DNA from 4 places in the Pseudomonas sp. WOUb67 genome. Region 1 is predicted to be linked to each of the others. Evidence: riboswitches for the same ligand, from Rfam matches in the RefSeq annotation. Region 1 holds a riboswitch; each other region holds the start of a gene.

What was found. Region 1 has a riboswitch for cobalamin ahead of cobW (cobalamin biosynthesis protein CobW). Riboswitches for the same ligand answer to the same signal wherever they lie in the genome.
Region 2: it holds a riboswitch for cobalamin, as region 1 does, so the genes downstream of both, ABOC32_RS17180 (CbtB domain-containing protein) here and cobW (cobalamin biosynthesis protein CobW) in region 1, are expected to answer to the same signal.
Region 3: it holds a riboswitch for cobalamin, as region 1 does, so the genes downstream of both, ABOC32_RS21990 (ABC transporter substrate-binding protein) here and cobW (cobalamin biosynthesis protein CobW) in region 1, are expected to answer to the same signal.
Region 4: it holds a riboswitch for cobalamin, as region 1 does, so the genes downstream of both, cobO (cob(I)yrinic acid a,c-diamide adenosyltransferase) here and cobW (cobalamin biosynthesis protein CobW) in region 1, are expected to answer to the same signal.

What each region holds. Positions count from the first base shown of each region.
Region 1 covers NZ_CP170112.1:4,279,501-4,286,791, reverse strand. Annotated here, with positions in the region: gene ABOC32_RS19085 (ATP-binding cassette domain-containing protein) at 1-853, opposite strand, end outside; gene ABOC32_RS19080 (hypothetical protein) at 1,022-1,384, opposite strand; gene ABOC32_RS19075 (glyoxalase superfamily protein) at 1,381-1,758, opposite strand; cobalamin riboswitch at 1,859-2,075, shown strand; gene cobW (cobalamin biosynthesis protein CobW) at 2,176-3,243, shown strand; gene cobN (cobaltochelatase subunit CobN) at 3,247-7,008, shown strand; gene ABOC32_RS19060 (ATP-binding protein) at 7,010-7,291, shown strand, end outside.
Region 2 covers NZ_CP170112.1:3,812,757-3,820,047, reverse strand. Annotated here, with positions in the region: gene ABOC32_RS17195 (LLM class flavin-dependent oxidoreductase) at 1-175, shown strand, start outside; gene ABOC32_RS17190 (LLM class flavin-dependent oxidoreductase) at 202-1,302, shown strand; gene ABOC32_RS17185 (TonB-dependent receptor plug domain-containing protein) at 1,509-3,983, shown strand; cobalamin riboswitch at 4,163-4,386, shown strand; gene ABOC32_RS17180 (CbtB domain-containing protein) at 4,481-4,669, shown strand; gene ABOC32_RS17175 (CbtA family protein) at 4,679-5,365, shown strand; gene ABOC32_RS17170 (cobalamin biosynthesis protein) at 5,365-5,754, shown strand; gene cobM (precorrin-4 C(11)-methyltransferase) at 5,788-6,540, shown strand; gene ABOC32_RS17160 (DUF1272 domain-containing protein) at 6,607-6,849, shown strand; gene ABOC32_RS17155 (response regulator transcription factor) at 7,072-7,291, shown strand, end outside.
Region 3 covers NZ_CP170112.1:4,951,526-4,958,816, forward strand. Annotated here, with positions in the region: gene ABOC32_RS21980 (TonB-dependent receptor) at 1-1,764, shown strand, start outside; gene ABOC32_RS21985 (DUF1624 domain-containing protein) at 1,950-3,116, shown strand; cobalamin riboswitch at 3,145-3,342, shown strand; gene ABOC32_RS21990 (ABC transporter substrate-binding protein) at 3,454-4,464, shown strand; gene ABOC32_RS21995 (FecCD family ABC transporter permease) at 4,464-5,480, shown strand; gene ABOC32_RS22000 (ABC transporter ATP-binding protein) at 5,477-6,265, shown strand; gene ABOC32_RS22005 (pseudoazurin) at 6,283-6,717, shown strand; gene ABOC32_RS22010 (OprD family porin) at 6,714-7,291, shown strand, end outside.
Region 4 covers NZ_CP170112.1:5,863,976-5,871,266, forward strand. Annotated here, with positions in the region: gene ABOC32_RS25895 (cobyric acid synthase) at 1-1,384, opposite strand, end outside; gene cobD (threonine-phosphate decarboxylase CobD) at 1,381-2,373, opposite strand; gene cbiB (adenosylcobinamide-phosphate synthase CbiB) at 2,366-3,274, opposite strand; gene bluB (5,6-dimethylbenzimidazole synthase) at 3,271-3,921, opposite strand; gene ABOC32_RS25915 (cobyrinate a,c-diamide synthase) at 3,918-5,213, opposite strand; gene cobO (cob(I)yrinic acid a,c-diamide adenosyltransferase) at 5,210-5,821, opposite strand; cobalamin riboswitch at 5,942-6,162, opposite strand; gene ABOC32_RS25925 (PQQ-dependent sugar dehydrogenase) at 7,024-7,291, shown strand, end outside.

The DNA.
Region 1 (7,291 bases):
GGTCGACCAGGATCTTGGCCTGGTTGGCATTTTTGGCTTGGCGCCCGGCGCGGGCCTGATGGCGTTCCAGGCTTTCGCGCTGGCGCAGCAATTCACGGGCCTGGCGCTGCTGTTCTTGCTTAAGCCGGGCAAGTTGCTGCTCGGCCAGTGCCGCCTGGCTAGCCTTTTGTGCTGCATAGAAGTTGTAGTTGCCGCCATAGGCCTGCAACCCCAGGCTAGATAATTCGACGATGCGCGCCATGTGCGCCAGCAGGCTGCGGTCGTGGCTGATCACCAGCAAACCCCGGTCCCAGGCCTCGATCATGCCAAGCAGCTGGGCACGAGCGTCGCTGTCCAGGTGATTGCTCGGTTCGTCGAGGATCAGGTAGTCGGCACCGCTTAGCCATGCGCCAACCAGCGCCACGCGCATGGCCTGGCCACCGCTCAGGCTGCTTGCGGGCTGGCGCCAGTCGAGTTGACCCAGGCCGTTGCGCTGCAGGTGCACCTGCAATTGTTCGCGGATATCCCAGCGCTCGCCAACGGTGTCGAAATCCTGGGGGTTGATGCTGCCGTGCTCGATGCGCTCCAGCGCCGCAATCACCGACCCCACCTGGGCCAGATCGGCAAGCGTGGCGCTGCGTTCGATTACCTGCTGGTTCAGTAGATGGACAAGGCCAAAGCGCCGGCAATGGCCGCTGCTCGGTTCGCGCTGGCCGGCAAGCATTTGCCCAAGCAGGCTCTTGCCCACGCCATTGCGCCCGACCAGGCCGGTGCGGCGTTGGTCGAAGGTTTCGTTGAGGTCGGTAAACAGCAGCCTGCCATCAGGCAAGGCCAAGGAGACGCTGTCCAGCGTCAGGATTGACGTGTTCGTCATGCACAACTCCACAAATGCCGCGACATCTCCGGCGCGAACCGGAGGCTGAAGACTGGCCGTCGAACGGACGGCGGCATCAATGGCGCATTGGACGAACACCTCGTAATAGGGGAGTGCGTAGCCTAACGAACCGCCGGGGGCGGGTAAAGCACCGCCCGCCAGCTGGCCTCAGCGCTGCTTCTGCAAGCACTTGGCCCAGTCGCCACCGTGGCCGTGTGCGCAGGCCTCTTCACTGTCGAAGCGCACGTGCCAGGCAGGGTGATCCAGCTGGATGCCGGCGTGGTCCAACGCCTGACTGGTCAGCGCCACCATGCGCGCTTTTGCTTCGCCCGCCACCGCAGCAGCTTTGTCGGCCTCGTGCTCGAACACCCAGGTGATCCGCAGGCTGGCTGGGAAATCCTCAGGGTCAAGGCGGTGGGTGAGCCAGGTGAAACCGACGATTTCTGCTTTGGCGGTTTCGCAGGCATCGGTCAGGCACGCCACCAGCTCGCGCTCCAAGCGGGCCATTTCGCGTTTGCCCAGCGTCTTCACGGGTTGGCCTCGTCATCAATCTGCTGGCAGAAGCGCAGGCGGTTGCCGAACGGGTCGTACACCTGCATCTGCAGGCCCCAGTCCAGGCGCTCGGCTTCGGGCCGGGCGTAGCCGTACTGTTTGCCTTGCAGTTCACGCTCCAGCGCGCGCAGGTCGTCGATGCGGGCAAACACGGTAGAGCCGGGGCAGGCATCACCGTGGTGCTCGGAAAGGTGCAGGATCAGGCCGTCGCGGTGAATCTGCACATACAGGGGCAGGTCCGGGCTGAATCGGTGCTCCCAGTCGACGCTGAAGCCGAGGAAATCGAGGTAGAACTCCTTGGCCTTGTCGACCGAGAAGATGCGCAGTACCGGTATGGCGGGGGCGAGGGGCATGGGGCTTCCTTGACCGTGGGCAAAGGTGCCACTGTAGCGCAGTTGCAGCCCTTGTGGTCGGCCAGCCCGCAGCAATGGTTGACCACCCGCCAGGCACTGCGTAGCCTTGCCACTTCGAGGTTCTTCGGCCAGGCCGAAGCTAAGACGGGAACGCGGTACAAGCCGCGGCTGCCCCCGCAACTGTAAGCACCGACAACGGATCGACACAGCCACTGCGTCAACGCGCGGGAAGGCGTCATCCCGCCAGCCCGCTGTTCAACCGAACGGGGAGATGGAACGGTGCAAGCCAGGAGACCTGCCTCGCAACGTTTTCGACTTTCAACCGGGCGGGGTGATCCGGTGGCGAACAAGCCCGGCCTACCTGGCCCGCGGCTGTCGTCCTGCATGCCCGCGCCACTCTGCCAAGGGCAATGCGACATGAAAACACTGGCCAAGCTCCCCGTTACCATCGTCACCGGCTTCCTCGGCTCGGGCAAGACCACCTTGCTGCGCCACATGCTCGACAACGCCCAGGGCCGCCGCATTGCGGTCATCGTCAACGAATTTGGCGAACTGGGCATCGACGGCGAAATCCTCAAGCAGTGCAGCATTGGTTGCACCGAAGAAGAAGCCAGCGGCCGCGTCTATGAACTGGCCAACGGCTGCCTGTGCTGCACCGTGCAGGAAGAGTTCTTCCCGGTCATGCGCGAGCTGGTGGCCCGCCGTGGCGACCTGGACCACATCCTGATCGAAACCAGCGGCCTGGCCTTGCCCAAACCGTTGGTGCAGGCCTTCCAGTGGCCGGAAATCCGCAACGCCTGCACCGTCGACGCGGTCATCACCGTGGTCGACAGCCCGGCCGTGGCCGCCGGCACCTTCGCCGCCTACCCGGACCAGGTCGATGCCCAGCGCAAGCTCGACCCTAACCTGGACCACGAATCGCCACTGCACGAGCTGTTCGCTGACCAACTGGCCAGCGCCGACCTGGTGGTACTGAACAAGGCCGACCTGATCGACGCCGAAGGCCTGGCCAAGGTCCGCGCCGAAGTGGCCGAAGAACTGCCGCCGGCCGTCAAGGTGGTCGAGGCCAGCAGCGGCAAGCTGCCACTGGAGGTGCTGCTGGGCGTGGGCGCCGAGTCCGAGGCACACATCGATGGCCGCCGTACCCACCACGATTCGCACCACGACGGCGATGATCATGACGACCATGACCATGACGCCTTCGATTCCATCTCCATCGACCTGCCGGAGGCTGACGAAAGCCTGCTGCTCGACGCCCTGACCCAGCTGGTGGTGGAGTTCGGCATCCTGCGCGCCAAAGGCTTCGCTGCCATCCCGGGCAAGCCGATGCGCCTGCTGGTACAAGGCGTGGGTACCCGTTTCGACAAGCACTTCGACCGCGCCTGGCGTGCCGACGAGCCGCGCATCACCCGCCTGGTGCTGATCGGCCAGGAACTGGACGCTGCCCAGCTGGAAGCGCGCCTGCGCCAGGCCTTGGGCGCCTGACCCATGCACCTGCTGCGGACCCAGCCCGGCGGCTTCGTGCCGGACGACAGTATTGCCGATCTCGGCCAGACACCCGCCGAACTGGTGATTCTCTGCAGCGGCGATTCGCACCTGGCGTTGCTCGCCGATACCGCCGAGCAATTACCTGAAGGCTTCCCCAGCCTGCGCCTGGCCAACCCGATGCAGGTGCAGAACCACGCTTCGGTCGACCTGTATGTCGACCAGGTGCTGCGCCATGCCAAGGTCATTCTGGTGTCGCTGCACGGCGGCGTCGGTTACTGGCGCTATGGCGTCGAGCAACTGGTCGAGCTGGCCGCCCGTGGCGTGCAGCTGATTATGGTGCCGGGCGATGACCGCCCGGACCCGGAGCTGACCCGCCTTGGCACCGTTACGGGCGAGCAGGCCGAGCGCCTCTGGCACTACTTGCGCCAAGGCGGCAAGGCCAATGCCATAAACCTGTACAACTGCCTGGCCAACCAGTGGCTGGGCCGCGATTATGCCTGGGACGAGCCGCAACCCTTGCCGCGCACCGCCGTGTATCACCCGGCCAAGGGCAGTGTGGCGCTGGAAGACTGGTACCCGCACTGGCACCCGGACTACCCGGTGGCGCCGCTGCTGTTCTACCGCTCCCACTTGCAGGCGGCCAACACCGGGTTCATCGACGTGTTCTGCCAGCGCCTGCAGGCGGCTGGCTTGAACCCGTTGCCGATCGCCGTGGCCAGCCTCAAGGAAAGCGCCTGCCTGGAGCAGGTCGAAGCCTGGCTGGACGAAGTCGGTGCCGAAGTGCTGGTCAATACCACCGGTTTTGCCCTGTCCAGCCCCGAACGCCCCAACCTGCGCCCGTTCCGCCGCGACATCCCGGTACTGCAGGCCATCTGCGCGCAGGACAACCAGCCCGGCTGGGAAGCCAGCGAACAGGGGCTGGGTGCGCGTGACCTGGCCATGCACATCGCCTTGCCCGAACTGGACGGGCGCATCATTACCCGCCCGGTCAGTTTCAAAGACATGGCCTGGCGCAGCGAGCGCAGCCAATCCGACGTGGTGTGCTACCGCGCCCACCCCGAGCGGATGGACTTTGTTGCCGAACTGGCCCGCCGCTGGGTCGAACTGGCGCGCCTGCCCAATACCCAGAAGCGCGTTGCCCTGGTGCTGGCCAACTACCCGACCCGCGATGGCCGTATTGGCAATGGCGTCGGCCTGGACACGCCCGCTGCCGCACTGAACATCCTCAAGGCGCTGCAAGCCGAAGGCTACCCGCTGGCCGATTTGCCGGGCAGCGGCACGCAACTGATTCACCAGCTGCTTGGCGGCGTGACCAACGACCTGGACCATCTCGACCAGCGCCCCTGCGCCCAGAGCCTGAGCCTGGCCGACTACCAGGCCGCTTTCGAGCGCTTGCCCGAGGCCAATCGCCAGGCAGTGCTGGAGCGCTGGGGGCCGCCCGAGCAGGACCCGATGCACCGCAGTGGCCGGCTGATGGTGGCCGGCTTGCGCTTTGGCCTGACCTTCGTCGGCATCCAGCCAGCCCGGGGCTACCAGGTAGACCCCAGCGCGGTGTATCACGACCCCGACCTGGTGCCGCCGCACGGCTACCTGGCGTTTCACTTCTGGCTGCGCCACGCGTTCGCCGCCGACGCGGTGATCCATGTCGGCAAACACGGCAACCTCGAATGGTTGCCCGGCAAGGGCGTCGGTTTGTCGGCGCAGTGCTGGCCGGACGCGCTGCTGGGCCCACTGCCGAACATCTACCCGTTCATTGTCAACGACCCGGGCGAGGGCGCCCAGGCCAAGCGCCGTACTCAGGCGGTGATCATCGACCACCTGATGCCGCCGCTGACCCGCGCCGAAACCTATGGCCCGTTGCGCCACCTGGAGCAGTTGGCCGACGAGTTCTACGAAGCGCAGTTGCTCGACCCGCGGCGCGCCCGCGAGTTGCAGCGTGACATCCTCGAGCTGGTCAAGGTCAACCACATCGACCGCGAGCTGGAACTCGAAGGGCAGCTGGACGATGCCGCCGTATGGCTGCCGCGCCTGGACACCTACCTGTGCGACCTGAAGGAATCGCAGATTCGCGATGGCCTGCATGTGTTTGGCCAGTCGCCAGAAGGGCGTCTGCGCCTGGATACGCTGCTGGCACTGTTGCGGGTTGAGCGTGGTGACGGCCGTGGCGGCAATGCCAGCTTGCTGCGGGCTTTGGCCAAGGCCCTGGTGCCAGGCTTCGACCCACTCGATTGCGAGCTTGGGCTGCCCTGGCAGGGCGCACGCCCCGAGCAGCTGCAGGCCATCAGCATTGAACCCTGGCGCACCTGCGGGGATACCCGCGAGCGCCTGGAGCTTTTGGCGCAGCAGGTGATCGAGCAAGCGCTGGGTGGCACCCTGCAGTTGCCTGACCTGAGCGAATGGCAGCCGGTGCACGACGTTGTGCACGCCTTGCGCGAAGCAGTGGCACCCAGCCTGGATGCCTGCGGTACTGCTGAAATGAATGGCCTGCTGGCAGCGCTGGCCGGGCGATTCGTGCCAGCCGGCCCCAGCGGTGCCCCCAGCCGTGGGCGCCTCGACGTGCTGCCCACCGGCCGCAACTTCTATACCGTGGACGTGCGCAACCTACCCACCACCACGGCCTGGCGCCTGGGCTTCGCCTCGGCCAGCCTGATCCTCGAACGCCACCTGCAGGACCACGGTGACCACCTGCGCCAGCTTGGCCTGTCGGTGTGGGGCACGGCGACCATGCGTACCGGCGGCGACGACATCGCCCAGGCCATGGCGCTGATGGGCGTGCGGCCGGTGTGGGCCACCGGCAGCCAGCGCGTGGACGATTTTGAAATACTGCCGCTGAGCCTGCTCGACCGCCCGCGGGTGGATGTGACCTTGCGCGTTTCGGGCTTTTTCCGTGATGCCTTCGGCAACCTTATCCGGCTGTTCGACGCCGCCGTGCAGGCGGTGGCCGCGCTGGATGAGCCCGACGACCTCAACCCTTTGGCCGCCCGTGTACGCAGCGAGCGTGCCACGCTGCAAGCGCAAGGCGTAGACGCCGAGCAGGCCGCGCGCCAGGCCGGCTGGCGGGTGTTCGGCGCCAAACCAGGTGCGTATGGGGCCGGGGTGCAGAACGCCATCGACGGGCGCTTGTGGCACAGCCGCGACGACCTGGCCGAGGTCTACCTCAACCACGGCGGCTACGCCTACGGCGGCAGCGACGACGGCACCCCGGCCCGCGCCCAGTTCGCCCAGCGCCTGGCCAAGGTGCAGGCGGTGCTGCAGAACCAGGACAACCACGAACACGACCTGCTTGACTCGAACGATTACTACCAGTTCCAGGGTGGCATGCTGGCGGCGTCGGAAACCTTGTCCGGGGCGACGGTGGCCAGCTACCACGGCGACCACAGCCAGGTCGACCGACCCCGCATCCGTACCCTCAAGGAAGAGCTGAACCGGGTGATCCGCGCCCGCGCGCTCAACCCCAAGTGGATCGACGGGGTCAAGCGCCACGGCTACAAGGGCGCCTTCGAGATGGCGGCGACGGTCGACAACCTGTTTGCTTTCGACGCCACCACGCACCTGATCGACGACCATCATTACCAGGGGCTGGCCGATGCCTACGTGCTCGACCCGGCGACCCGCGACTTCATGCGCGAGCACAACCCCGAGGCCCTGCGCGACCTCACCGAGCGCCTGCTGGAGGCCCAGCAGCGCGGGCTGTGGCAGGCGCCGGGCGACTACCGCGAAGCCCTTGAGGAACAACTGCTCGACGGCGAGGAACAGGCTTGAAATGAGTGAACCCGTGCAATTTCCGCTGGCCGCCGTGGTCGGTGCCGACGACCTGAAGCTGGCGCTGTGCCTGACCGCCATCGACCCGAAAATCGGCGGTGTGCTGATCGAGGGACCGCGTGGCATGGCCAAGAGCACCTTGGCCCGGGGCCTGGCTGACCTGCTTGGCGAGGGCCCGTTCGTCACCCTGCCACTCGGCGCCAGTGAAGAACGGCTGGTCGGCACCCTCGACCTGGATGCCGCGCTGGGGCAGGGCAAGGCGCAGTTTTCCCCGGGTGTGCTG
Region 2 (7,291 bases), 470 kb from region 1:
CAACTCATTGCTACCGGACGGCCTGCAGTACTTCACCGAGCACGTGGTGCCGCTGCTGCAAGCCCGTGGCCTGGTGCGCAGTGAGTACACCGGTAAAACCCTGCGCGACAATTTCGGCCTCAGCGTGCCAGAAAACCGCAACACCCTGCGCCGCAACCAGGCAGCGGTTGCCTGAGCCCACCCAGACAAGGAGTTTGTTTCATGAGCCTCGAATTCATCGGCCTCATCGGCCCGCAGGAAAGCAGCGAATCCCAGGCGCCTCGTGGCCCGCTGGTTGATCTGGAGTTCATCAAGGCCTTCTCTCAGGCCCAGGAATATGGCGGCTTCGACAAGGCATTGCTGGCAGTCAACACCAGTGCGCCAGACTCGATGATCCTGGCCAGCTACGTGGCAGCGCTTACCCAGCGGATCGGCCTGCTGGTCGCCCACCGCCCGGGCTTCCAGGCGCCAACGTTCGCTGCCCGCCAGTTCGCCACCCTTGACCAACTGAGCCGGGGCCGGGCCTCGATCAACGTCATCACCGGCGGCGACAGCGGCGACCTGCAGCGCGATGGCGACTTCCTCGACAAGGATGCCCGCTATGCCCGCACCGATGAATACCTGCAGGTGCTGCGCAACACCTGGACCCGCCAGGAGCCTTTCGATCACCAGGGCACTCACTACCGGGTAGAAGACAACCTGACCTTGGTCAAACCGGTGCAGCATTTGCCCATCTACTTCTCCGGTGCGTCAGACGCCGCAGTCGAAGTGGCCGCCAAGCACGCCGACGTCTACATGATGTGGGGCGAGCCGCTGGAGCAGGTACGCGAGCGCATCGCCAAGGTGCGCAAGGCTGCCGCCCGCTACGGGCGCGAGAAGCACATCCGCTTCAGCCTGTCGTTGCGGCCGATCCTGGGCGGCACCGAGGCCGAAGCCTGGGCCCGCGCCGAGCGTATTCTGGCCGATGCCCAGGAACGTATCGGCATCCGCCAGGGCAACCGCCGCGAGAAAAACTTCGGCAAGAGCAACGCCGGCTCCGAACGCCTGGTGCAGCTGGCCAGCCAGCGCAAGGTGCATGACACCCGGCTGTGGACCGAGATTGCGGCGCTGGGTGGCGGTGCAGGTAACTCCACCTCGTTGGTGGGGACTGCGGACCAAGTCGCCGAGGCGGCGCTGGCGTACTACGAACTGGGGGTTACTACCTTCCTGTTCCGTGGGTTCGACCAGTTGCGTGATGCGGTGGAGTATGGGCAGGACCTGATACCTCGCATTCGAGCGCTGGTTGAACAGCATGAGGCTGGACGCAGCACCCGCACAGCCTAGATCTCTGCTCGCTGCGCCGGCCTCTTCGCGGGTAAACCCGCTCCCACAGGTTCTCGCCAGACCTGAAGGCAGTGATATCCCTGTGGGAGCGGGTTTACCCGCGAAGAGGCCGGCACAGGCAAAACACTTTCCCACACCCCTCACGCCAGCCTTATCAGGGCCTGGCGCCTATTCGCCTGCGTGCTCCACCGTATTCCGAGGACATGATGTCTAGAACACCGCTTTTCGCCCTGCCCCTTGCCTGCCTGCTCACCCCGCTGGCCGACGCCGCGCCAACCACCGAAGAACAACGCCTGGACACCGTCACGGTGATCTCCACCGGCCTGCGAGGCAACCAGCGCACCGTCGCCGACAGCCCGGCGCCAATCGACGTGATCAGCAGCGAGCAGCTATTGCGTAGCGGCCGCGCCGAGCTGTCCGAGGCCATTTCCAAACTGCTGCCCTCGTTCAACTTCGGCACCAACATCGCCGGCTTCCAGTCCGGCGTGCGGCCGCTGAGCAACCGCAGCCTGGGCCCGGCCTACACCCTGGTGCTGGTCAATGGCAAACGCCGCCACAACAGCGCTGTGCCGGCCAGCGGCTCGACCGACAACAGCGGTGCCAACGCCGTGGATATCGACATGATCCCGGTCAGTGCGGTGTCGCACATCGAAGTCCTGAAAGACAGCGCCGCCGCCCAGTACGGCTCGGATGCAGTGGCCGGGGTGATCAACATCATCCTCAAGAGCACCAGCAGTGGTGGCCATTACGAAAGCAGCTACGGCCAGCTGTACAGCGGCCAGGGCGAAACCATCAAGCTGGCCGGCGACCAGGGCTTCAGCCTGGGTGACGGCGGTTTCCTGCACCTGTCTGGGGAGGCACGCAAGCGCGGCACCGCCAACTGGATCGACAAGGCTGCCCCCGGTTACCGCGCCTACTTCGAAGACGACCGCCAGGCCGCCTGGGACCACCGGGCGGTGAAAAACGGCGACCCCGATCTGCGTGCCTTCAACCTCGGTTACAACGCCGAACTGCCCATCAGCGACGACCTGAAACTGTACTCGTTCGCCACCTATGCCGAGCGCAAGCTCGAGGCCTTCAACAACTACCGCCTGCCCAACAGCAACGCCTCGATCCCCGAGTTGTTCCCAGACGGCTACTTCCCGCTCAACAACATCAAGGACACCGACTACCAATGGCTGCTCGGCGCCCGAGGCGCCGCCGGTGCCTGGGACTGGGACCTGTCCACCACCTGCGGGCGCAACAAGAACCAGCAGTCCAGCGACCTGACCATCAACCCCACCTACGGCCCGGCCTCGCCAACCTCGTTCGATGACCTGGCAACCTTGCAGTTCGACCAGTGGGTAAACAACCTGGACATCACCCGCGCCTTCGACGGCCTGTTCGGCCTGGCGGTACCCACCCGCGTTTCGGCGGGCCTGGAGCACCGCTGGGAGCGCTTCCAGACCTTCGCCGGCGACCCCATCGCCTACAGCGTCGGGCCCTACACCTACCCGGCCACCTTGGCCGACGGGCGCCCCAACCCGCTGTACGCGCTGGCCAACGGTCAGACCGCCGTGGGCGCCCAGGCTGCGCTGACCATCCGCCCGGAAGACGAGGCCGATGTGAAGCGCAACAACTATGCCGCCTACCTCGACCTCGGCCTGGACCTGACCCCGCGCTGGTACCTGGGCGCCGCCGCGCGGGTCGAGCACTACGACGACGACTCGGGCAATACCGCCAGCTTCAAGCTCAATTCACGCTACGAATTGAGCGAAACCGTGGCGGTACGCGGCACCCTGGGCAGCGGTTTCCGCGCACCGTCGCTGACCCAGAGCGGCTACACGGTCAGCGACAACCGCACCGCGCTGGACGCCGACGGCAATGTGGTGCCGGCCTTGCGCCGCACTGTCGCGCCCGGCAGTGCCGCCGCGCTGGCATTCGGCGGCGACAAGCTCGACCCGGAGAAATCGCGCAACGCCGGCCTTGGCCTGACCTGGCAACCGGCGCGCCGCACCAGCGTTACCCTGGACACCTACCTGATCGACATCGACGACCGCATCCTGCTGACCGAAAACCTCTACGACCGGCAGAACGGAGCCGGTGCCATTGGCGACATCCTCGAATCGCTGGGCCTGGCGCGCACCACCTGGATCAACTATTACACCAACGCCTTCGATACCCGCACCCGCGGCCTCGACCTGGTGGGTGACCACACCAGCGAGTTCGGTGCCTGGGGCGATGTGCGCTGGACCTTGGGCTTCAACTGGAACAAGACCACCGTGCGCGGCACCCGGGGTACGCCCGCAGCGCTGGCCGCTGCCGGTATCGACGTGGTCGGCCATGGCCGCGAAGGCGACCTGGTGGCAGCCTCACCGAAAACCAAATGGGTGCTGGGCAGCCAGTGGTTGCTGGGCAACTTCACCGGTACCTTGCAGACCACCCGCTACGGCAAAGTCGAGACCTGGCAGCAGAACCAGGCCCAGGACCGCACCTTCGGCGCCAAGTGGATCACCGACCTGGACCTGTCCTACCTGCTGTTCGACAGCCTGACCGTCAGTGTGGGCGGCACCAACATCTTCAATGTGCGGCCCGACAAGAACGGCGTGTACAACGCCAACGGCAACCAGGCGGCGTACGGCAACCCGCCGTTCCACCCGGGTGGCGGCTATTGGTACACCAAGCTTGCCTATGACTTCTGAAGCAGCTGCACGCCTGTCCCTGGCTTGGCGCACACCTCTGTGGGAGCGGGTTCACCCGCGAAGAATCCAACCCGGTGCATGGCACCGGCAAAGCCGGTGTTCGCGGGTAAACCCGCTCCCACAGGTGTGCGTTGCGCCCTCGGTACTTGGCAATTGACGCAAAGCCCGCCCCATGGTCTCCTTATGCCTCACGTTCAGGTGCCCCCACAGGGGGTGAAACGGGAAACCGGTGCGTCCCAGGCCCTCCAGCAGGGCCGGACAAGACCGGTGCTGCCCCCGCAACGGTAAGCGAGTGAAGTGTCTGTACCACTGTGCCTTGTAGTCCGGCATGGGAAGGTGACGCTTTGCAGGAGCCCTGCTCCTCCTCGCAAGCCCGGAGACCGGCCTGGCGTTCATGAACACCCCGCGGTGGGCGGGCGCTGTTGCATTCCCCTGGGCGGTCACGCATCAGGGATGCCGCGCTTGCCCGTTGCCCACAAAAAGCAGAGGAACGCGTCATGCCCGTCACCAGCACCAAGCAACACAGCCTTGCCACACCCGTCACCCTCAGCCAGCGCGTCGTCGTCGCCGTCGGCGCCAGCCTGCTGGGCCTGTGCCTGGTGTACTTCGCCGGTTTCTCGCACATCGAGGCCGTGCACAACGCCGCCCACGACACCCGCCACAGCGCCGCCTTCCCCTGCCACTGAGTACGCCTGATGATCACGCGCATTGCCCGTACCGCGGGCTTCAGCGGGCTGCTTGCGGCCCTGCTGCTGACCCTGCTGCAAAGCTTCTGGGTCGCCCCGCTGATTCTTGAGGCGGAAACCTACGAATCCTCGGCCCCGGCCGCACAGCACGAACATGGTGGAGAAGTGGCCGCCCATGAGCACAGCGCCGAAGCCTGGTCGCCGGAAGACGGCTGGCAGCGGGTGCTGTCCACCACCGGGGGCAACCTGGTGGTCGCAGTCGGCTTCGCCCTGATTCTCGCCGCCCTGTACAGCCTGCGCGAACCGCAGCGTGCCGGCACCGGTGCGCTGTGGGGCCTGGCCGGGTTCGCTGTGTTCTGCCTGGCCCCGACGTTGGGGCTGCCACCGGAGCTGCCCGGCACTGCTGCTGCCGACCTGGGGCAACGCCAGGCTTGGTGGATTGGCACGGCCAGCGCCACCGCTCTTGGCCTGGCCTTGCTGGTGTTCGCCCGCCACTGGCTGCTGAAGGCGCTGGGCGCCGTGTTGCTGGTAATCCCCCATGTGATCGGCGCTCCACAGCCCGAAGTACATGAAAGCCTGGCCCCCGAAGCACTGGAGACCCAGTTCAAGATGGCCTCCTGGCTGACCAACGCTGCTTTCTGGGTGGCCTTGGGCCTGCTCAGTGCGTGGCTGTTCCGCCGCTCCAGCAAGGCCTGATGCCAGCGTTCTACGCCGGCATCGGCTGCCGCCGGGGTTGCCCGGCGGATACCCTGCATACCCTGCTGCTCCAAGCCCTGGCTAGCCAGGGCCTGGCGCTTGCCGACCTGCGCGGCATTGCCAGTATCAGCCTCAAGGCCGACGAAGCCGGCTTGCAGCAACTGGCCGAACGCCTTGGCTTGCCCTTGGTGCTGTACCATGGCGCACAACTGCAAGCCTTTGAGCCGCTGCTAAGCCACCGCTCTGCCACAGCCCATGCCCACAGTGGCTGCTGGGGTGTGGCCGAAAGCACGGCGCTGGCCCTGGCCAGCCAGCGGCCCGGCAGCACAGCCCGGTTGCTGCTGACCCGCCAAGTACTGGGCCCGGCGACCCTCGCCCTGGCCTGCTGAACAATTCGCTCCTCTTTCCCGCAAGGACTTTCCATGACGGTGTACTTCATCGGGGCCGGCCCCGGCGACCCGGAACTGATCACGGTCAAGGGCCAACGGCTGATCCGCCAGTGCCCGGTGATCATCTATGCCGGCTCACTGGTGCCTGCTGCCGTGCTCGAAGGCCACCAGGCCGAGACCGTGATCAACAGTGCCGAACTGCACCTGGAACAGATCATCGCCGCCATGCGCAGTGCGCACGAACAAGGCCAGGACGTGGCCCGGGTACATAGCGGCGACCCCAGCCTGTACGGCGCCATCGGTGAGCAGATCCGCCATCTGCAGGCGCTGGGCATCGATTACCAGATCATCCCCGGGGTCACCGCCACGGCGGCCAGCGCTGCCCTGCTCGGCTGCGAGCTGACCCTGCCACAGGTGGCGCAGACGGTGATCCTCACCCGCTATGGCGACAGTTCGCCAATGCCGCCCGGCGAGCAGCTGGGCGACCTGGCGCGCCATGGCAGCACCTTGGCGATTCACCTGGGGGTCAAGCACCTGTCGCGGATCGTCGAAGAACTGCTGCCGCACTACGGTGCGCACTGCCCGGTGGCGGTGGTACATCGTGCCACCTGGCCAGACCAGGACTGGGTGCGCGGCACCCTTGGCGATATCGTCGAAAGGGTTGCCGCCAAGGATTTTCGCCGCACGGCGCTGATCCTGGTGGGCCACGTGCTCGGGGATACGCCATTCGCCGAGTCGGCCTTGTACCGTGCCGGGCACGCCCATCTGTATCGCCCTGGCGACTGAGCATTGCCAGCATTGCCACGGGCGTAGCAGACTCCGGGTTCCCGCCTGCGAACAGGAGTCACACCCATGCTGGAATTACGCCCCAACTGCGAGTGCTGCGATACCGACCTGCCGGGCGACAGCCCCGATGCGCTGATCTGCTCCTTCGAATGTACCTTCTGCCGCGCCTGCGCCGACACCCGCTTCCAGGGCCGCTGCCCGAACTGTAGCGGCCAGCTGGTGGCCCGCCCGACGCGGGTGGGCCAGGCGCTGATGAATAACCCCGCGGCCACCCAGCGCGTGAACAAAGCACACGTTGCTTGCGCCTGACGCCACACCTCAAACCAGGCATTGCCGCTTAGATAGGGTGATGTCTTTCCCATTGCTTGTAGGAATTTTCAACAACAAGCGCGCGGACTATCAACACTTCTATACTCGGCATTACCAAACCTCGGGATTGGTCGTATCTTGCAGCGCTTCCGATTAACCCACTTGCAGACGTATTCCTGAGTGTTCCAGGAAGCGGACCACATCTCGACAGGAGTTTTCCACATGACAACCGTGCTGATCGTCGACGACCACCCCATTGTTCGGCTGTCCTTGCGCCTACTACTGGAGCGTGAACGTTTTCATGTCGTGGGTGAGGTGGGTAATGGCAGCGAAGTGGCGCAGGTAGCCCGCGACCTGCGCCCGGACGTGGTCGTGCTCGACATCGGCCTACCCGGCCTGGACGGCATGGAAGTGATCAAGCGCCTGCAGTGCCTGGAACCTG
Region 3 (7,291 bases), 670 kb from region 1:
CTGTTCGACGGCGCACGCCTGTACACCGGTGCCGGCACCCAGACCTTCCCTGTCGACCCGTGGATGGTCGAGCGTATCGATGTGATTCGCGGCCCGGCTTCGGTAATGCATGGCGAAGGCGCCACCGGTGCGGTGATCAACGTGATCCCGAAAAAACCGTTTGCCGGTGAGGTACGCAACCACGTGCGCCTGGGCTACGGCTCGTGGGACCGCCAGCAGCTCGGCCTGGACAGCGGGGGCAGCCTCAGCGAGCGCCTGAGCTATCGCCTGACCCTCAACCAGCAGGCCGGCAACGGCTGGGTCGACCGCACCACTTCGCGCAGCCTGGCCCTGAGCGCCGCGCTGCGTTTCGATGCCAGTGACGACTTGAGCTTCACCCTTGCCCACGACCGTGGCGATGCAGAGCCGGCCAACTACTACGGCACCCCGCTGATCGACGGCCACTACCGCAGCAGCCTGCGCAAGAAAAACTACAACGTGCAGAACGACGTGCAGCACTACGTCGATGAGTGGACCCGGCTGACCACCGACTGGACGCTGAACGACCACGTCAGCGCCAGCAACCAGCTGTACTACATCAAGAGCCGCCGCCACTGGCGCAACGCCGAAGACTACAGCTGGGACGCCGAGCGCCAACAGTTGCAGCGCGGCAGCTACCTGGAGATCAAGCACAACCAGGAGCAGTTCGGCGACCGCCAGACCTTCACCTTCGACCACACGTTGTTCGGCCTGGCCAGCAAGACCGTGGTCGGCGCGGAGTACAACAAGGTCCGCTTCAACGTCGACAGCAACTCACCCTACAACGATGTGGGCGGTGATTTCATCGACCCTTGGCAGCCAGAGCCGGGCTGGTTCCACAGCGCCTCGCCCCTGCGCCCGCAAACCTTGTCCAGTACCCACACCTTCGCCCTGTTCGCGGAAAACCGCCTGCTGCTCAGTGACCGGCTGTCGCTGGTCACCGGCGTGCGCCGCGACCAGAACCACATCGACCGCACCAACCTGACCAACGACAGCCGCAGCGACCGCAGCCTGCAGGGTGGCAACTGGCGCGCCGGGCTGGTGTTCGCGGTCACCGACGACCTGTCGCTGTACGGGCAGTACTCCACCAGCGAAGAGGGGGTCAACAACCTCATCAGCCTCAACCCCACCCAGATGCACTATGACCTGACCGAAGCGAAGCAGACCGAAATAGGCCTCAAGCAGCGCTTCTGGGAAGGCCGAGGCGAATGGACACTTGCCGCCTACCACATCGTCAAGAAGAAGCTGCTGGTGGACGACCCGATCACCCACGAGAAGCAACAGGCCGGGCAGCAGACCTCCGATGGCCTTGAGGCCACCCTGGAACTGGCGCTGGCGCATCAGTGGCAGGTGTCGGCCAACGCATCGCTGGTGCGTGCCAGGTATGACGACTTCGACGAGATGGTCGGCGGCGTGGCGCAGGACCGTGCCGGCAACCGGCCGGCCAACGTGCCACGGCGTACCGCCAACCTGTGGTTGAGCAAAGGCTTCGGGCAACAGGTGGAAGCCGGCATTGGTGCGCGCTATGTGGATGAGCGCTATGCCGATACCGCCAATACCCAGAGCGCCCCCGGGTACACCGTGGTCGATGCCAACATCGGCTGGCAGGTGCTGCCGGATGTGAAGTTGGGCTTGCAGTTGAACAACCTGTTTGATCGCGAGTATGTGCAGTCGGCGTTCAGTGGGCAGCAGTGGTTGATGGGGATGCCACGGTCGTACTTTGCGACGGTGGATTACACCTTCTGACCTGAGTTGCCTGTAACGGCTTCTTCACAGCGCAAGGCTGCTCCTACAAGTCACCACCGGCCGGTAGGAGCAGCCTTGCGCTGCGAAGAGGCCCGCATAGGCAATAGAAAAACCCCTACCAACCCCTAACCAATTAGTTATAAGATAACGTTTCACATGACATTAATTCCTATCAGCGACCCTCCATGACAAGCGCCAGCGCCACGCCTTCCCTGATCACCCAGCGCCTGCAGAGCATCGATGCCCTGCGCGGCCTGGTGATTCTGTTCATGCTTCTGGACCACGTCCGCGAAACCTTCTTCCTGCACCGCCAGGTCAGCGACCCGATGGCCATCGACGCCACGGAGCCTTCGCTGTTCTTCAGCCGCACCCTGGCCCACCTCTGCGCGCCAGTGTTCGTCCTGCTGACCGGCCTGTCGGCCTGGCTGTATGGCGAAAAACACCAGGGCCGTGGCGATGTCTCGGCATTCCTGTTCAAGCGCGGGCTGTTCCTGGTAGTGCTGGAATTCACCCTGGTCAACTTCGCCTGGACCTTCCAACTGCCCCCCAGCGTGATCTACCTGCAAGTCATCTGGGCCATCGGCGTCAGCATGATCGCCCTGTCGCTGCTGGTATGGCTGCCACGTGCCGCCCTGCTCGCCTTGGGCGCAGTCATCATTGCCGGCCACAACCTGCTCGACGGCCTGCACTTTGGCGTGGAGTCCGCCCTGCACGTGCCATGGGCCATCCTGCACGACCGTGGCTGGCTTGAGTTCTCCGAAAACCTGCGCCTGCGCACCTCCTACCCGGTGTTGCCATGGATCGGGGTCATCGCCCTGGGCTATGGCCTGGGCCCCTGGTTTGCCCGTGGCAGCACGGCCGACCAACGCCAGCAGCGCTTGCTGCTGGCTGGGCTGATCGCCTTGCTGGGGTTTGTCGTGTTGCGCTTGTTCAACGGCTACGGCGAGGCGCCGTGGAGCGGTTACCCAACCCTCACCCAAACCGTGATGAGTTTCTTCAACATCACCAAATACCCGCCGTCACTGCTGTTCCTGGCGCTCACCCTGGGCTGCGGCCTGCTGTTGCTGCGCGCCTTCGAGCGCGCCGGCCAGGCCCGCTGGATCAGCGCACTGGCGGTGTTTGGCGCAGCACCGATGTTCTTCTACCTGTTGCACCTGTACGTGCTGAAGCTGCTGTATCTGGCCAGCGTGGCGCTGTTCGGCCTCAACCATGGCGACTACTTCGGCTTCGACGGCATCGCGGCGGTGTGGCTGGGCGCTGCCTTGCTGGCGGTCTCGCTGTACCTGCCGGTGCGCGGGTTCGCTCGCCTGAAAGCACGCCGCCGCGACATCACCTGGCTGAAGTACTTCTGAAAAGCGTTTTCACCCGGCGGCGCGATGGTCTACCATGCGGGCCGCCGGTTTCCACCACGGAATTAATAGGGAATCCCAGGCCCGTCAATACGGGCCAAACGGAACTGCCCCCGCAACTGTAGGTGCCGAGCCTGCTCCATCGATGCCACTGGGCCACACGCCCGGGAAGGCCGGAGCCGGGCCATGACGCACCAGTCAGGAGACCTGCCGGCCTACATTTACCAACCGGCGGGGTGTCCGGGATTGGCCATCAGTGTTGCCCCTGCCATCGGCGGGGGCTCGGCGATGCCTGTCCGTGCGTTCCTCACCCGAACTGTCCGATAGGAGATCGCCCAGCATGCTGCCCCGTTTCGCCACCCTGCTCGCCGGCCTTGGCCTCACTGGCCTGGCCCAGGCTGCCGCCACCCACTACCCGCTGACGGTCGAGAACTGCGGCAAACCGCAAACCTTCGCCCAGGCGCCGCAGCGCGCCGTCACCATCGGCCAGGCCGGCACCGAGATGCTCTACGCACTCGGGCTGGGCGACAAGCTGGCGGGTACCTCGCTGTGGTTCAACAACGTGTTGCCCGAGTACCAGGCGCAGAACGCCAAGGTGCCGCGCCTGGCCGACAATGACCCCAGTTTCGAGGCCGTGGTCGGCAAGCGCCCGCAACTGGTGACCGTGCAGTTCGAATGGATGGTCGGCGCCCAGGGCGTGGTGGGCACCCGCGAGCAGTTCGATGAACTGAAGATACCCACCTACCTGCTGCCGTCGGACTGCGAAGGCAAGGACAACCTGGTCGGCGCCGACGGTACCCGCCTGCAGGCGTTCCAGGTCAGCAGCATCTACAAGAGCGTCAGCCAGCTGGCCGAGATTTTCGATGTGCAGGACCGTGGCACTGCGCTGAACGCCGAGCTGAAAGGCCGCCTGGACAGCGCCAAGGCACAACTGGCCGGCAAGGACCTGTCCGCCACCTCGGCACTGTTCTGGTTCTCCAGCGCCGACCTCGACATCGACCCTTACGTGGCGGGCCGCCAGGGTGTCGCTGACTTCATGCTGCGCACCCTGGGCGTGCGCAATGTGGTCGAGTCCACCGAGGAGTGGCCTACTGTTGGCTGGGAAACCCTGGCCAAAGCCAACCCTACCTGGCTGATCATCGCCCGCATGGACCGCCGCCGCTTCCCCGCCGACGACTACCAGAAAAAGCTGGACTTCCTGCGTAACGACCCGGTAACCCGCAACATGGACGCGGTGAAGCACAACCGCATCATCGTCCTCGACGCCGACGCCATGCAGGCCGGCATTCGCCTGTTCCGCGGCCTGCAAACCTTGTCGGCAGCCTTCGCCAGCGGTAAAGCGGCCCAGTGATGATTCGCCTGTTACCCTGCATCGCTGTCGCCCTGGCGGCACTGTTGGCCGCCTTGCTGGCCGGCACTGCAATCGGTGAGACCAACCTGTCTCCCAGCGTGGTCGGCCAGGTGCTGGCCAACCACCTGTGGCAGGCCGGCTACCCGGTTGACCCGATCGACGCCGGCATCGTCTGGAACTACCGCCTGACCCGCACACTGGTCGCGGCAGCCTGCGGTGCCGGCCTGGCCACCTGTGGTGTGGTTCTCCAGGCGCTGCTGCGCAACCCGCTGGCCGAACCGTACCTGCTGGGCTTGTCGGCCGGCGCTTCGACCGGTGCAGTGCTGGTCGGCCTGCTGGGCCTGGGTAGCCTGGCGCTGAGCATGTCCGGGGGCGCTTTCATCGGTGCGTTGGCAGCGTTCGCCCTGGTGCTGCTACTGGCCCGCGCGGCCGGCCCAGGCAGCAACAACGCGCAGGTGATCCTCGCCGGCATCGCCGGCTCGCAACTGTTTAACGCCCTCACCGCCTTTCTCATCACCAAGTCGGCCACCGCCGAACAGGCACGCGGCATTCTGTTCTGGCTGTTGGGCAATCTCAGCGGCGTGCGTTGGCCTTCCGTGTGGCTGGCCGTACCGGTGGCGCTGTTCGGCCTGGTGGTGTGCCTGTTGCACCGCCGCGCGCTGGATGCCTTCACCTTCGGCGCCGATTCGGCTGCATCGCTGGGCATCCCGGTGCGGCGCACCCAGTTACTGCTGATCAGTTGCACGGCACTGGTCACGGCCGTGATGGTGTCCATCGTCGGCGCCATCGGCTTTGTCGGGCTGGTAATTCCGCATGCCTTGCGGCTGCTGCTCGGCCCCGGGCACAGCCGCCTGTTGCCCGCCAGCGCACTGGGCGGTGCACTGTTCCTGATTGCTGCCGACATTCTTTCGCGCACCTTGATCACGGGCCAGGTGATCCCCGTGGGCGTGGTCACCGCACTGATCGGTGCACCCGTCTTCGCGCTGATTCTGGTCAGCCGCCGAGGGCACTCATGACAGTCATGACCGCTGTACAGCTTGCACCGCTGAGTTGCCAGGGCCTGGGGCTGGAACTGGCCGGCAATACCGTGCTGCGCGATATCGAGCTTAGCGTTGTGGCGGGTGAGACCTTGGGCATCGTCGGCCCCAATGGCTCCGGCAAGTCCTCACTGCTCAAGTTGCTCGCGGGGCTGCGCAAGCCGGCCAGCGGCAGCGTGCAACTGCTGGGCGAACCGCTGGCACAGCTGCCCCGGCGCCGTGTTGCCCAGGCCTTGGCGCTGGTTGAGCAACAGGCCGATACCCTCGATGCAATCAGTGTGTTCGATGCCGTTGCCTTGGGCCGTACACCGTGGCTGTCAGCACTGGCACCGTTCTCTCGGGAGGACCGTGCCATCGTCGAGCAGGCCCTGGCGGACCTAGACGCCCTGCACCTGCGCACACGCCTGTGGGGTTCGCTGTCGGGTGGCGAGCGCCAGCGCGTGCACATCGCCCGCGCCCTGGCGCAACGGCCACAGGTACTGTTGCTGGACGAGCCGACCAACCACCTGGACATTCAGCACCAGCTCAGCCTGCTGCAGCAGGTTCAAGCCCTGCCGGTAACCACGCTGGTGGCCCTGCACGACCTCAACCAGGCACTCACCTGCGACCGCGTCGCGGTGCTCGACAAGGGCCGCCTGGTTGCCCTTGGCAAACCCTTTGAAGTCCTCACGCCCGAGCGCCTGCTGTGCACCTTCGGCGTGCAGGCCCGCTACCTCACCGACCCCTTCGATGGCGCGCGCATCCTGCGTTTTCGCGCCCCCTGAACCAGGAAGTTCTACCGATGCTGTTGCGCCCTGTCGCCCTGCTGCTTGCCACCGCCCTACTTGCCCCCGCCGCACTGGCTGAAGTGCATGAAGTGAAAATGCTCAACCGCGGCAGCGAAGGCGCGATGGTGTACGAGCCGGACCACCTGCGCATTGCCCCCGGCGACACCGTGCGCTTTCTGCCCACCCAGAGCGGGCACAATGCGGCCAGCGTGCCCGGCCTGCTGCCCCCCGGCGCCGAACCCTTCAAGAGCAAGTTGAACCAGCCGTTCGAGCACACCTTCAGCGTGTCGGGCGTCTACGGCATCCAGTGCATTCCGCACCTGGCGATGGGCATGGTGATGGTGATCCAGGTGGGCGATGCGCCGGCTGCCGAATTACCCGCCAGCTTGCCTGCACGGGCGCAAGCCCGCCTCGCGGCCCAGTTGCACAAGCTCGAGGCCGCACGATGAGCCGGCTCATGTTGGCACTGCCGCTGCTGGGGTTGTCGCCCTTTGCCCTGGCCGACTCCGCGCAGTCGCAAAGCAACGGTTTTGTCGAAGACAGCAGCTGGAGCATCCTCAACCGCAGCGTATTCGACCAGCGCGACTACAAGCACGGTGGGCGCAACAGTGCCGGGCGCAATGCCTATAAACCGCGCAGCGAACGCAATGGCAAGGCTGAGGAATGGGCCTACGGCTTGATGGGGACATTCCAGTCCGGCTTCACCCAGGGCCTGATCGGCGTCGGCGTCGATGCCCATGCCTACCTGGGCGTGCAACTGGACAGTGGTGGCGGGCGCGTGGGCAAAGCCCGCCTGCTGGGGGTGGATAACGACGGGCACCCGAAAAACGAATACAGCCGTGGGGGCGCGGCGCTGAAGTTACGGGTGTCCAATACCGTGCTGTCCTACGGCGAGCAACGGGTCAAAACCCCGGTGTTCAGCTCTTCCGACAGCCGCCTGCTGCCCGAGACCGCCACCGGGTTCTTTTTCACCAGCAGCGAATTCGACACGCTCAAGCTGGTGGCCGGGCACTTCAACGAAAA
Region 4 (7,291 bases), 1.6 Mb from region 1:
CGATGTCGCGTTCGCGCAGGGCTTCGTAATCGATGCTCTGCACATCCTCCAGGCCAGCCCAGCGCAGCAGCGCAGCACACGACTGGCTGCCCTCGAACAGGCCGTGCAGGTAGGTGGCGAGGATCTGGCCATCGGCACTGACAGCGCCGTCACAGCGGCCATCGGCCAGCTGCACGGCGGGCTGCTCCAGGGCAGGGCCGGTGGTGACGCCAGCGTGAATTTCATAGCCGCCAACCGGCACGGCTTCAAGGTTCAGCGCGCCGGCAACATTGCGCAGTTGCTTCTCGGCTTCCAGCACCGTGGCGTAATCGAGCAGGCCAAGCCCCGGGCTTGAACCGGCAGCCCCTTCGAGCCCCAGCGGGTCATGCACGTCACGCCCAAGCATCTGCAGGCCTCCACAGATCCCGATCAGCTTGCCACCGTAGCGCAAGTGCCGCTCGATGGCCTTGTCCCAACCGCGCTCGCGCAGCTGTGCCAGGTCACCGCGCACGCTCTTGGAGCCGGGCAGGATGATCAGGTCGGCAGCCGGGATCGGCTGGCCCGGTCCAATGAACTGCAGGTCCACCTGCGGGTGCAGGCGCAGCGGGTCAAAGTCGGTGTGGTTACTGATGCGCGGCAATACCGGGACGATCACCTTGAGCACACGCTCGCTTTTGGCGCCTTGGCGCACATCGATGCCGTCTTCGGCTTCCAGGTGCAGGTCGGTGACGTAAGGCAGTACGCCCAGCACTGGCTTGCCGGTGCGTTGCTCCAACCAGTCCAGCCCCGGCTGCAACAAGGCAATATCGCCACGGAAGCGGTTGATGACAAAGCCTTTGACCCGCGCCTGCTCACTGGGCGACAGCAGTTCCAACGTGCCCACCAAGTGGGCGAACACGCCGCCGCGGTTGATGTCGGCGACCAGGATCACCGGGCAGTCCACCGCCTCGGCAAAGCCCATGTTGGCGATGTCGCCGGCACGCAGGTTGATCTCGGCCGGCGAGCCCGCGCCCTCGACCATGACAACCGGGTACGCGGCGCTCAGGCGCTGGTGCGAAGCCAGCACCGCCTGCATGGCGATGGCTTTGTAGTCGTGGTAGGCCACCGCGTTCATGCTGGTGACCGCACGCCCGTGGATGATCACCTGGGCACCAGTATCGCTGTTGGGTTTCAGCAACACGGGGTTCATGTCGGTGTGGGGTGGCAGCCGGCAAGCCTGCGCCTGCACCGCCTGGGCGCGGCCGATTTCACCGCCGTCGGCAGTCACCGCGCTGTTCAACGCCATGTTCTGCGGCTTGAACGGCACCACGCCAACACCCTGGCGCAACAGCCAGCGGCACAGGGCAGTTACCAGCGTGCTCTTGCCGGCGTCGGAGGTGGTGCCTTGCACCATGAGGGTGGTCATGCCGATTCCTTTTGATAATCCGCCAGGGCCTGGGCCAGGCGTTGTTCGTCCGCCGCACATTCGGGCAGCCCCAGGCGCACGGCCGCTGGGTGCTCGAACAAGCGCACCAGGATGCCGCGGCGGGCAAGAAAGTCATGAAGCTGCGCGGCCCGCCCGCTGCGCACGTACTGGAACAGATCACAGCCGCCGCTGGGTGCAAGGCCTGTGCTGGACAGCAATGTTGCCAAGCGCTGGCTGGCGGCAGCGCAACGTTCGATCTGCACGCGCTGGGCAGGCGTGTCGGCCAGGCTGGCCTGAGCCAGCACCCGGGTTGGCCCGTTGACCGTCCACGGGCCCAACAGCTCGGCCAGGCGCAGCAACAGGCTGCGCTCGGCGGCGACGAAGCCCAGGCGTACCCCGGCCAGGCCAAAGAACTTGCCGAACGAACGCAGCACGATCAGCCCCGGGCGCTCGGCGCAATCGACCACGCCCTGCGCCGGGGTGTTGTCCATGAACGCCTCATCGACCAACAGCCAGCCACCACGGGCGGCCAGGCGGGCGTGCCAGCCCAGCAGGCGCTCACGCGGCACCCGCCGACCGGTCGGGTTGTTGGGGTTGACCAGCACCAGCACGTCGAGGCTGTCGAGCGTCGCCTCGACTTGCGCCTCATCCAGCTCAACCAGTTGATGCCCCGCCCGTTGCCAGGCGTACGGGTGTTCGGCATAGCACGGCGTCAGCACCCCTACCCGGCCAGCCGCACGCAGCAGCGGCAGAGCCTGGATCGCCGCCTGGGAGCCCGCCACCGGCAGCAATTGGCGGGCGCCGTAATACGCACGGGCAGCCTCCTCCAGGCCGTCCTCGGTCTCTGGCAGGCGGGCCCAGGCATCCGTGGGGATCGACGGGATCGGGAATGGCCAGGGCGCGATGCCGCTGGACAGGTCGAGCCACTCCTCGCGAGGGATACCATAGTGCTGCATTGCACGCAGCAGGCGGCCACCGTGTTCAAGCATTGATGTAAGCCCCCAGGCAGATCAACATCAGCCACAGCCACACGCCGCGCTGCACCAGGCTCCAGCCACGCTCGATGGCATCGGCGTCAGCCATCGGCCCCTCACCCAGGCGTGGCCGCTCATGCAGTTCGCCGTGGTAAACCGCCGGGCCGCCCAGCTCTACTCCCAGCGCACCGGCACCGGCAGCCATCACTGGCCCGGCGTTGGGGCTGTCCCACAGCGGGCCTTGCTTGCGCCAGCAGGCCAGGGCCAGGCGGGTCTTGCCCAGCAGTGCGTAGGTCAGCGCCACCAGCCGTGCGGGAATGTAGTTGAGCACGTCATCAATGCGCGCCGCGCACCAGCCGAAGCGCTCGAAGCGCTCGTTGCGATACCCCCACATAGCGTCCAGGGTGTTGCTCAGGCGGTACAGCACCACACCCGGCGCACCGGCCACCACAAACCAGAACAACGCGGCGAACACCGCGTCACTGCCGTTTTCCAGCACCGACTCGGTGGCCGCCCGGGCCACGGCGGGCTCGTCCAGCTCACGGGTTTCGCGGCTGACCAGGTAGCCGACGCGCCGCCGCGCTTCTTCCAGGTCGCCCTGGCGCAGGGCGCTGGCCACCGGCAGCACATGTTCGCCCAGGCTGCGCAGGCCAAGGGCGCAGTACAGCGCCAGCACATCCACCAGCCAGCCAATGTAGGGCAGCCAGGACAGGATCAGCGCCACCAGGGTGAGCGGTACCACCGCCAGAAACCACGCACTCACGCCGTGGCTGCGCCAGCCGCGGCCACCTGCATTCAGGCGACGCTCCAGGTTACCGGCCATATTGCCGAAGGCCACCAGCGGGTGGCGCCGCTGCGGTTCGCCCAGCAAGGCATCCAGGGCCACCCCGGCCATGGTCAGCAAGGCCACGCTCATTGGCGCTCTCCCCATTGGTTTTCGTACAGCATGTCACTCAAGGGCCGTTCTTCGGCCCAGTGTTCCAGCACCAGCATGGGCGCCGGGTAAAATTCGGTCACCGGCCCCAGGCACAGCACCGCCACCGGCTTGGCCCCATCCGGCATGCCCAGCAGTGCCGCCAGCGCCAAGGGGTCGAACAGCGACACCCAGCCCATGCCCAGCCCTTCGCCACGGGCCGCCAGCCACAGGTTCTGGATGGCGCAGGCCAGCGAGGCCAGGTCCATCTCCGGCAAGGTGCGACGGCCGAAGATGTGCGGCTCGCGGTTGTCCATCAAGGCCGCTACCAGCAGCTCGGCACAGTCGTTGATGCCTTCTACCTTCAGTTTCATGAAGTCATCCGACCGCTCGCCCAATGCTTCGGCGGTGCGCAGCCGCTCCGCCTCCACCAGGGCCTGGATGCGGGTGCGCAGTTCACGCTGGGTGATGCGGATAAACCGCCAGGGCTGCATCAAACCGACGCTGGGCGCCTGGTGCGCGGCTGCCAGCAGGCGGCCAAGCAGCTCCGGCGCCACCTGGCCACCGGCGAAATGGCGCATGTCGCGGCGCTCGCCAATGGCCCGGTAGATCGCGGCGCGTTCGGCGTCGCTGTAAGCGTGTTCGCTCATGGTCGCAGCAGCGCCGCCGCCGCATCCGGGTTGGAGGGGAAGTAGAAGTGCACGTAGGAGGCCGTCAGCCGGCCCAGGCGATACACCGCTTCGTTGCCCCGCCCGCCGTTGGGGCTGAGGCCCCGGGCAATCGGTTCCAGCGGCGTGCTGGTCAGCGAGTGGTGATAGGTGTGACCGCGCAGGGTACCTTCCGGCAGCTCCACTGCCTGCAAGGCCAGGGCCGCCAGGCGCTTCTGCATGGTCGCCTCGCCCGGCAGCAAGCCGAGCAGTTCGGCACGCTCGCCGGCGACGTCAGTCAGGGCATCGAGCAGGTAGAGCATGCCGCCACACTCGGCCAGCAACGGCTTGCCCTGGGCATGATGGGCACGGATTGCCTCGCTCATCGGCGCATTGGCGGCCAGGGCGTGGTGATGCAGTTCGGGATAACCGCCCGGGAGGTACAGGCTGTCCACCACCGGCAGTTCGCGGTCATGCAGCGGCGAAAAGAATTCCAGCTGCGCACCCAGGTTACGCAGCAGTTCAAGGTTTGCGCCATAGGTGAAGGCGAACGCCTCGTCCCGCGCCACACCAATGCGCACGCCAGCCAGCGAGGCGGCACAGGCTTGCGGTTCGGGTTCGGCAAAAGTCACCGGCGGTGGCAAGGCTGCGTCACAGCTGGCGCCCAGCGCTTCGGCTGCGGCATCCAGGCGGGCATCCAGGTCGTTCAGCTCGCTGGCCTGCACCAGCCCCAGATGACGGCTGGGCAACTCGATGCCGCGCTCGCGGGACAAGCCGCCATACCAGCGCAGGCCTTCGGTCAGGCTGCCTTCCAGCAATTGTGCATGGCGCAGGCTACCCACCCGGTTGGCCAGCACGCCGGCGAACGGCAGGTCGGCCTGGTAACGCGCCAGGCCCAGGGCCAGGGCGCCGAAGGTCTGGGCCATGGCCGTGCCGTCGATCACCGCCAGCACCGGTACCCCGAAATGGCGCGCCAGGTCGGCGCTGGACGGGGTGCCATCGAACAGCCCCATCACGCCTTCGATCAAGATCAGGTCGGCCTCACCGGCCGCTTCCCACAGCAGGCGGCGGCTTTCGTCGGCACCGATCATCCACAAATCCAGCTGGTACACCGGCGCGCCGCTGGCCCGTTCGAGAATCATCGGGTCAAGGAAGTCGGGCCCACACTTGAACACCCGCACCTTGCGCCCGAGGTTGCGGTGCAGGCGGGCCAGGGCAGCAGTGACGGTGGTCTTGCCCTGGCCAGAGGCCGGTGCCGCGATCAACACGGCGGGGCAGTGGCGCGATTGACTCACAGTTCGACGCCCTTCTGTGCGCGGATACCGGCCTGGAAGGCGTGCTTGAGCATGCCCATCTCGGTCACGGTATCGGCCAGTTCGATCATTTCGGGCTTGGCAGCGCGGCCAGTGACGATCACGTGCTGCATGGGCGGGCGGGCCTGGATATCGGACAGTACCTGGTCGAGGTCGAGGTAGCCGTGCTTGAGGGCGATATTCAGCTCATCCAGCACCACGAACTGCACACTTGGGTCTTGCAGCAACTGGCGCGACACCGCCCAGGCGGCTTCGGCGGCAGCGATGTCGCGCTGGCGGTCCTGGGTTTCCCAGGTAAAGCCTTCGCCCATCACGTGGTAGCGCACCTGCTCGGGGAAGCGGCGGAAGAACAGCTCTTCGCCGGTGCTGTTGCGGCCCTTGATGAACTGCACCACACCGCACTGCATGCCATGGCCCAGGGCGCGCGCGAGCATGCCGAAGGCCGAGCTGCTCTTGCCCTTGCCATTGCCGGTCAGCACCAGCAGCAGGCCGCATTCGTTGGGGGAATTGGCGATGCGTTCGTCGATGACCGCCTTCTTGCGCTGCATGCGCGCCAAGTGGCGTTCGTCGCGTTCGGTGGGTTCGCTCATCAGGGTTCTCCGCAGGCTGGCACCATGGCAAGGCGTGGTGACAGGTAATAGGCAGGCAGACGGAGAACGCGCAGGGGCCATGGCAGGGGGCCACGGTGCACCGCGCATCACCCTCCGTGATGCCGTTGACAGTTCCAGGCCGGTCTCCGGGCTTGTGAGCGGGCTTTGGCCCTGGCCTGCGCGCCTTCCCGGATGCTGGCATCCAGTGGCCCTGCGCGGCCTTCTACTCACCTACCGTTGCGGGGGCAGCGCCGGAATCGCGCCATGCTGGCGCCCACCGGCTTCCCAGTTTCACCCTGCCCAGCCGGGGCTGGCAGGGCACCTGAAACACGCGCGAAGGTTAGAGGGTTGCACCCGGAGCGTCAATCGAAGCGGGTGTTGCAGCGACGTATGCTCTTGATCTGGCTCTTGATCTAGCTCTTGATCTAGCTCTTGATCTAGCTCTTGATCTTGATCTGGCTTTTGATCTTCGCGACTTCAGGAGGCCGAACGCAGGCCTTGCGGAGGGAGGTGACGGGCATGGATGCCCGTCAAGCGCTGGGCCCCAGGATGGGGCCTGCAGCGCGGTCCTCCCGGGAGCAAGGCCGGAGTGAGGGAACCCCGGAGCGCAGCGCAGGGGCCGGATGATCGGAGCGCAGCGTTTTTTGGTTACTTTTTGTCGCGTTTGACAAAAAGTGACTCGCTGTAAGAGCGAAAAGGTGAGTCAGTGTCACCATCGCAAATGGAGTTTTCGACTTATCAAAACCGACGCTTAAGCTTTTAGCTTTTAGCTTTTAGCTTTTGAGGTGTGGGCATTCACACCGAGCAGACATTCGTTCGCGCAGGTGGCGCATAGTCACCTTTCCGCCCTTACGGCGGGTCACTTTTTGTCAAACGCGACAAAAAGTAACCAAAAAACGCTGCGCTCCCATCATCCGGCCCCTACGCTGCGCTCCGGGGTCCCCTCGCTCCGGGCTTGCTCCCGGGAGGACCGCGCTGCAGGCCCCATCCTGGGGCCCAGCGCTTGACGGGCATCCATGCCCGTCACCTCCCTCCGCAAGCCCTGCGCTCGGCCTCCTGAAGTCGCAATCTGCGTCGCCTGAACTATCGCGCGTTTAAAAGCAAAAGCCGAAGCAAGAGCAAGAGCAAGAGCAAGCCGAGGGGAACCTGGCGAACGCCGACAGCCTCTCAATTGAAAAGGCCTTCGTTAAAGGACGCCGCACATGAAATGCCTGATGCCTTGGTTAATAGCAGCCAGCCTGGCAGGCTGCGGCGAAACAGCCCTGTTGAGCGTAAACGAGGGCAGCGGGCCCAACCCCAGCCTCCCCGCCCCCGTCACGACATTGATCCCCACCGTAAATATCGCCCCCGCAATCGGCTGGCCAAAAGGCAAGAAGCCCACCGCTGCGCCAGGCACCCAGGTCGCCCCCTTCGCCAGCGGCCTCGACCACCCACGCTGGCTCTACCTACTGCCCAACGGCGATGTGCTGG